DNA from 2 places in the Jeotgalibacillus marinus genome. Region 2 is predicted to be linked to the other one. Evidence: predicted binding sites of a transcription regulator. Region 2 holds the regulator's gene; the other holds the start of a gene.

Region 1 (4,220 bases), 240 kb from region 2:
CTATCGAATTGAACTGTTTTGTTTTTCTTGTCCGCAAACTCCGCAAGGTTGACAGCTGCTAAGTTACATACAGAATAAGGCGCTAATGGTTGCTCTCCGCACGGGTTTGTTGCTACAACTTGTTGACCGTATGCTTTTGCATTGGTCATATCGTTTGCATTGTCAATAAAGAAAATGCCCGGCTCCGCTGAATACGTTGCGCATATATTAATCAAATTCCATAGTTCTTTTGCTTGGATTGTACGGTACGTTCTGACCTCATACCCTTGTTTTTCCCATTCACGGACATCCCCAACCTCATGCCATTTGTCGTTATACTCAGCCATTTCTTGTGGAGAGTATGATTCAACGTCAGGGAACCGCAAGTTGTATGTTTCATTGCTCTCAACAGCTTTCATAAAGTCATCCGTCAAACAAATTGAAATGTTGGCACCAGTAAGAAACTCTGGATTATGAACGGAGTATATTCCACCTGTTGCAAGTTTTTCTTGTGCATCCTCAATAATGTGTTGATTAAAACCACCTTGACCAGGAATATCTTTGTAGTTCACAATGCTTTGGTACATAGCCACTTCTTGCTCTGTTAATGGGGTGAACTTTAATTTTTCATGTGCGATTTTTTGGATGAATTCGTCCTCACTTGTTTCCAGTAAAAAGCGTAAAATACGTGGATTCTGCATTTTAGAAATGATGAATTCAATAATATCTGGATGCCAATCAGTTAGCATGATCATTTGGGCACCACGTCTTGAACCACCTTGCTCGACTAGATGAGTAAGCTTCGCAATATCGTCTAACCACGAAACAGAACCAGATGATTTTCCGTTCACACCTCTTGCTAATGTATTTCTAGGACGCAACGTAGAACCATTCGTTCCAACACCACCACCGCGGCTCATGATTTCCATCACTTGCTTACGGTGATCAGAAATTCCTTCTCGTGAATCTTTTACAAACGGCATGACATAGCAGTTGAAGAATGTAACATCAGTATTGGCTCCTGCACCGTACAAAACACGGCCAGCTGGAACAAAATGAAGACTTGATAGCTCTTCATAAAACTTTGTCGTCCATTCCTCTCGGAGCTCTTCTGTTTTTTCAACTGAAGCAAGTCCCGTCGCATTTCGAAGCGCAATTTGTTCGTAATACACTTCAAGCGGTTTTTCAATCACATCAAGTGAACGATTGATAATTCCTGTTTCTATTTCCTTTGGCGTATCGAGCGAGTTACGGAACTCTTCTTCAATCAACACCTGTGCCTCACGACGTGATTGGTTAATGCTCTGAATGTAACCTAACCCACGTGCTGGAAATTTAGGATCTTCTCTAATTGTTAGCACAACAAAATCACCTGTGCGTAGTGTTTTTTTCTCCGTGTCTTTAAATGCATAACGATCCAGCATAACAAGCCTTGAGACACCTTTATGTGTAAGTTTCATATTTGAGGTAATAGGGTGAACTGGGTCAAATAATGTAATATCCTCGTTTAATTGTTCGATATTCAATCTTGTTTGTTGTGGAGTTAAAGATGTCATGTATTAAATCTCCTCTAATTGTATTATTTGATTGTAGTCTACTCCTTTTTCAACAAAAACACAACATATAGTGTTCGCCATTTTTACCCTCATACTACATATGGTTTTTTTCGTCAATGTTAAAAATGTTGTCAAATCCAAAAAGAGAAGATTTCGGCTAAAAGAGGGAGAAAACACGGTCTAAAATGTAATTTTCAACTCGTTTTGGACTTTTTTCAGATTTGCAATTCTCGACAAGGCATTCTTAAGAACATCGGTTGATTTTGAAAGGCATTTTTAGTATAAAACATAGAGTAGGGTAACCTTTTTCAAGGCTACCCAAACCGTACGTGCCTTATTAAGGCATACGGCTAATTCTATTAAATCAGGGGTTATTTGCTAAGTGAGGGGGTAATTTCACAATTTCTGCAAGTTCTCTGTAGTTATGCCTAAATTAAAACCTCTTACCGTCATACAAAAAATCAAGGGTGTGCAACAATATTAAGCTGTGATCACTCGGCTGATTCATAGAGTGATCACCAAATTAGAGGGTTTCCCGTTATTTGCGGACGGTCACCAGCTTAACCCGTCGCCGTGCTTCACACTTATTGCATCTGGGTCTGCTTGTCCAACAACGGATCTCGACGATCCGCTTCTCCTTCAGACACTACCTCACGATAATGCCCTAGATTAGCTTTCACTGGTTGTATCAGCACTAGTGGAAGGACTTTCACCTTGGAGAAAATAGACCTTCGGAGACTAGGGAGTCGTGTTTACAAGCTGTAACGTTCTCCAACCTTTAACAATGATGCACACGTGCGACTGGCCCGTCTCACGCAAAAGACGAGCCAATTGGCTCGTCCTTTTATTATCGTTTAAAATTCCATTCATCTGTACTGTATCGATTATGCATTATTTGCTCTACGTAACTTCTCTCTTCTGTTGTTAACTCGTGTGGTTCAAGTTTAATTGATAGTCCTTCTTCAAATCCTTGAAAAAAAGCGGTTTTAGCTTCGTCAATCTTGACGGGTTGATCAACCATATCGTTAATAGCAACTGCCTTCTTTCTAAAAGCATTCTTCATCCGTTCTTTGACACGGTCACTCGAGTAATGAAAAAGACTAAAGAGCTTGTCTTCATCAATCTCAAGTAAAATTGATCCATGCTGTAAAATAACACCTTTTTGTCTTGTCTGAGCACTTCCTGCCACTTTTCTACCTTCCACTACCAGCTCATACCAGCTTGATGCATCAAAACACACTGCACTGCGAGGGTTTTTTAGGTCATTACGTTCTTCCGCTGTTTTCGGAATGGAGAAGTATGCGTCCAACCCTAACGTTTGGAACCCTTTTAATATCCCTTCTGAAATCACGCGATAGGCTTCTGTAACCGTTGGAGGCATTTTGGGGTGATTTTCACTTACAATAACACTGTAGGTTAACTCATGTTCATGTAGTACCCCACGACCACCAGTAGGTCGACGGACGAAGCCAAGCCCGTGTTTCTTCACCTCATCCAAATTAATTTCTTTATGTACATTTTGAAAATAACCGATTGACAATGTTGCTGGATCCCATCCATAAAATCGAATGGTTGGTGGAATTTTCCCTTCACTATGCCAATCTAGTAATGCTTCATCAAGAGCCATATTATAGCTTGGTGACGAATTTCCTGAATCAATATATCTCCAAGTTTCAATAGTCATTGCATTCAGATCCTTTTCGTAAAAGTCGACTTAAGTCTAACAGACACTTATACAAATTCAAAGAGTGTCGTATTCAAAAATATTTTTCTTTGAACTTCTATCGTTTGAGCCCTATAATAGTACCTAGTGTTCATAAATAGAAAGGGGGCAAAACGTTGGAATCACTTTATTTCTTAATAGCTGTAGTAGTTGCTATTATTTTATACTCAACGTACACGTATTTCCGTCAGAAACGCATTTTAAAGCCTTTAACAGAGGAAGAGTTCAGAAGTGGCTATCGAAAAGCTCAGTTGATCGATATTCGAGAGCAACGTGAATTTGACGCAGGTCATGTTCTTGGCGCTCGTAACATTCCACTTTCTCAATTAAAAATGCGCATTGGCGAAATTCGTTCTGATAAGCCTGTTTATATGTATTGTCAAAATGGGATGAGAAGCGGACGAGCTGCACAAATGCTTTTTAAAAAAGGAATTAAAGACCTTTATCAACTTAAAGGTGGATTTAAGAAATGGGCTGGAAAGATTAAAAAAAAATAAGTTAAAAAGATCCAAAGTGATTGCACTTTGGATCTTTTTTGCTGCCAAAAACTCTGGAAGCAGCGTGTTCTTCTTCAGCACTCAAAGTTGTATAGACCTCTTATGTGGTGTAACTGACATGTAGTTGTAGTATAGGAAGAGCTCACTTAAAAATTGGGTTCAATGCTGTACTATAAACTCCTTATACCTCGACAGCTTCTTTTTTTGTATAACGCAACACGGGTTTTCTTGCTGCTTTTGTTTCATCAAGACGACCAATAACCGTTGTATATGGAGCATCTTGAACAACTTCTGGTGATTCCTCTACTTCTTTTGCAATTTGAATCATCGCATCAATAAACGAGTCTAGTGTTTCTTTTGACTCTGTTTCAGTCGGTTCGATCATCATGCACTCCTCAACATTTAGAGGGAAGTAGATCGTTGGTGGGTGATAACCAAAATCTAACAGACGTTTCGCAATATCAA
Region 2 (4,220 bases):
CATGCTTATACAAACGACCAAAAAAATATTGACAACCCACATAAAGATTTACGCAGAGCCCGTTCTTGTGGTCAATCGGTTATTCCGACTTCCACTGGCGCTGCAAAAGCGCTAGGAAAAGTCTTGCCGAATCTTCAAGGGAAATTACACGGTATGGCGCTACGAGTGCCTACACCAAACGTATCACTTGTTGACCTTGTCGTGGACGTGAAACGCGAAGTGACAGTCGGTGAAATCAATGATGCTTTTAAACGAGCAGCAAATGATTCACTGAATGGCATCGTGTCATTTACAACAGAGCCACTTGTTTCAATCGACTTTAATACAAATCAACATTCAGCCATTATTGATGGACTTTCTACAATGGTTATAGGAGCGACAAAAGTAAAAGTACTTGCATGGTATGACAACGAATGGGGATATTCTTGCCGCGTTGTAGATCTTGTTCAGCACGTTGCACACGAAATGGAGAAATCATCTTCAAGAGTGACAGTATCATAATACGTTTTACTCAAAACGACCTCGTGTAATCACGTGGTCGTTTTTTTACTGTTTTAGAAACTATATGATGAAATAAATGTGGTCGGCTGTTGAACTTGGAATAATTCACCCACCTAAAACACCTAGCCCCTCTGTAACGTCTTGCCCAATAGGCAAACAACACATAGCTGTGCGAGACGTCTTATACTTGTCTGAGCTGAGCGAGCCATTGGCGCTTTTGTTTCGCTGTTTTTTGTTCATTTATTTATTGCATTATCTCTTTGAAAATCGTATACTATTTCTCGTGATCTTATTTGGTTACAGACAAATCATTTTTCTACTTAAGGGTTAGGACCTCATTGGACTAACTTTCCCCCGTGGTAGAGATCGTATGAACAACCAAATCTAATCAAATTTACTTTTAAGGGGGAACGATCAATGGAAACAATGGGTCGTCATGTAATAGCAGAATTATGGGACTGTGACTTTGATAAGTTAAACAGCTTGGAATTAATTGAAGAAGTATTCGTAGATGCAGCTTTAAAATCAGGTGCGGAAGTAAGAGAAGTTGCCTTCCACAAATTTGCGCCACAAGGTGTGAGTGGAGTGGTGATTATTTCAGAATCACACTTAACGATTCATAGCTTTCCGGAACATGGATATGCAAGCATAGATGTTTATACGTGTGGTGATTTAGATCCAACAATCGCAGCTAATTATATTGCTGAATCTTTAGGATCTAAAAAACGTGAAACGATCGAAGTTCCTCGTGGTATGGGTCCAGTACGAGTCGGCCAATCAACTGTAAGTGCAATTTAATGATGATCGTAAATAGAGGTGCAACTAGCATCTCTTTTTCTTTTGAGCAAATATTGATAGAATAGAGAAAAGGGTTGCAGGAGGAGATAGGGTTGGCAGGATTACGTTCAATGTTTAAACGGTTTAGCCAAGAGTGTGAAACGGCAGACCAACATCAAGAAGAGGCCCTTCAAACACATTATTATAAAGCAACATTTGATAAGGTCTTTGAAGAAGTTAAGCGCTTTTATTCTTCACCAGCTTATTCCATTACATCTGTCTCAAAAGAGCATGGTGAAATTATGGTACAGAAAAAAAGTAAGCCTTCGATGTTTTTAATCGTGACTGTTGTCAGCGTTCGTCCTTTTCAGACAGCTGTGGATATAAAAGCCTCACCTGAACAAATGATCGTAAGCGGTGCTTATCCTCTTTTAAAGAAGGAGATTGAATCTTGTTATCACATGTTAGGTCAACAATTGCACTTGGCTGATAAGTAAGGGGTGCTGTTAGGAGTTTTTTAGAGTCACTATTAGTTATGTTGAATTACGGATGTTCAATTACCTTCACCTATCGACCACTCCGTATACGTAGTGTTAACTGGAGATAACGATAGCTGTCTTATTAGGATTTCTAGGGTGACTACCTTGTACTTTACTCCTATTTTTTATATGATAGAAGGAAATAATCTTGTTGTGGAGCTGGTTACATGAAATGCCCGTCGTGTCACGAAAGTACGACAAGAGTCATTGATTCCAGACAAATTGATGATGGAAAGTCGATTCGCCGACGCAGAGAGTGCGAATCGTGTCAGTACCGTTTCACTACCTTTGAAAAAGTTGAAGAAATTCCGTTAATTGTTGTTAAAAAAGATGGAATTCGTGAAGAATTTAGTCGAGAGAAGATATTGAGAGGCTTAATCAGAGCTTGTGAAAAACGTCCTGTACCGTTTGAAGAGCTAGAGAAAATCGCTTCATCTATTGAACGGGAACTTAGGAATCAAGGCAAATCAGAGACACCTTCTGTCGACATTGGTGAAATGGTAATGGATCGCCTATCTGCTGTTGACGAAGTGGCATATGTGCGTTTTGCTTCTGTTTATCGCCAATTTAAAGATATCAACGTTTTTATCGAAGAACTAAAAGAACTTATAAGTAAAGGATGAGCATAAGGGAGCTTGAGGGATTCCTTAGCTCTTTTTTGTCTATTGTTTCAAAATGGGAGGGATCGATGTAGCTATGACGAACATGTGGAAGGAAGTTCAACCAACAGATGAGTATCGTGTTCAGTTAAATGGCATGTTACACGAGAGTGACCGAGATATTCTTCAGTTTCTCTATCAACCTCTTGTTGGTGCTTCTTCAACGAGTTTATACTCCATGCTGTGGGGCGAAGTCGAGCGTCATCAGCTTGAAAGCGAACCGTCCATCCATGCATCGTTAATGGGAATGCTTTCTACAAGTATCGATCAATTGTTTGAGGCACGTATAAGACTTGAGGGCATGGGATTGCTTAAAACGTATACAAAAGGTGGAGATAATCGCCAGTTTATTTATCAACTGCAGCCACCATTACATCCAAATGAATTTTTTGATGACCCGATGTTAAGTGTTTTTTTATATCGCCAAGTTGGAAATGCACAATTTTTACGGTTAAAACAGCGCTTTATTGTTCGCTTTGAAGATCGACTTACATACAGAGAAGTGACGAGAACGTTTCAAGATGTGTTCTCATCTGAAGCGTTGACCCAAGCTACTCCTTTATCATTTGAACAGGAGCGTGAAAATGAAACCCTTCTTTTTGAAACAAAAAATGAAGGAATTCAAACGGATTTCGCGAATTTTGATTTTCATTTATTGCTTGCTGGACTTTCTGAAATGATGGTGCCTAGAAAAGCGTTAACCTATCATGTGAAAAATATGATTGCAAAGCTGTCAACTTTATATGGATTAGGTGTACTCGATATGAAAAATATTGTTATCGAAGCTGTTACTGAGGATAATGAAATTGATATAGAATTGTTGCGCAAAGCAGCTAGGGATTATTATCAGGTGCATCGTAGTCCAACGTTTCCAAAGCTTCAATCAGTAGGGAACATAGAAAAAGAAATTGAAACACCTAATGACATCTCTGCTGAAGATGATTTAGTTTATTATCTTGATCACGCTTCGCCGGTCCAAGTGTTAAAGGATGCATCACCAAACGGAACGGGGGCAACCAAAACAGAATTGGCGATGATTGAAGATCTTTTGTATGTCCAAAAACTTCCTGTTGGTGTTGTGAATGTACTTCTTCAATTTGTACTCATTCGGACAGACATGAAGCTAACGAAAGGGTACGTTGAAAAAATTGCAACACATTGGGCTCGCAAGAACATTACGACGGTCAAAGCAGCTATGGAGCTCGCGAAAATGGAGCATAAGCAATACATGGAGTGGAAAGAAGAAACAAACAATGGGACAAAGAAGCGTAAGAGTAATAAAACAATACGAAAAGAAAAGCTACCTGATTGGTTTAAAGATAGACAAGATTCTGTAGAAGAACCATCAATCCCTTCTTCAACCAACGGTGACACTGACCTTGAATTTGAAGAAAGAAAGCGGAAATTTTTAGAAAAGCGTCGACAAAAGAAGCTTGAGGCAGGTGAAGAATAATGGAGCCAATTAACCGTACACTAAAGCAGCTGGCTGGATCTGAACGGTTTCAAGAACGGTATGTGGCGATGAAGAATGAAATTATGGCGAATAAAGAAGTGCAGCAATTCTTTGAATCTCACAAAGATGAACTTGCACCTAATGCGATGGAGCAAGGAATGATCAAGCTATACGAATACATTAACCGTTCAAGTTCATGTAGAAATTGCCCAAGTTTAGAAGGGTGTATTAACACAATGGGCGGGCACGAACCAAAAATTATCATTCAAGGTTCCCTGATTGATTTAGAAT

Evidence for each region. Region 2 encodes NrdR, which represses ribonucleotide reductase genes. Its sites were predicted from a motif close to AACACNATATATNGTGTT; they were not measured.
Region 1: the regulator NrdR is predicted to act here: its motif matches at 1,593-1,610, upstream of AB1471_RS01135 (vitamin B12-dependent ribonucleotide reductase).

What each region holds. Positions count from the first base shown of each region.
Region 1 covers NZ_JBFMIA010000001.1:216,000-220,219, forward strand. Annotated here, with positions in the region: gene AB1471_RS01135 (vitamin B12-dependent ribonucleotide reductase) at 1-1,535, opposite strand, end outside; gene AB1471_RS01140 (lipoate--protein ligase family protein) at 2,383-3,219, opposite strand; gene AB1471_RS01145 (rhodanese-like domain-containing protein) at 3,375-3,755, shown strand; gene gcvPB (aminomethyl-transferring glycine dehydrogenase subunit GcvPB) at 3,937-4,220, opposite strand, start outside.
Region 2 covers NZ_JBFMIA010000001.1:452,365-456,584, reverse strand. Annotated here, with positions in the region: gene AB1471_RS02380 (glyceraldehyde-3-phosphate dehydrogenase) at 1-501, shown strand, start outside; gene speD (adenosylmethionine decarboxylase) at 919-1,299, shown strand; gene AB1471_RS02370 (hypothetical protein) at 1,392-1,775, shown strand; gene nrdR (transcriptional regulator NrdR) at 1,985-2,440, shown strand; gene AB1471_RS02360 (replication initiation and membrane attachment family protein) at 2,514-3,929, shown strand; gene dnaI (primosomal protein DnaI) at 3,929-4,220, shown strand, end outside.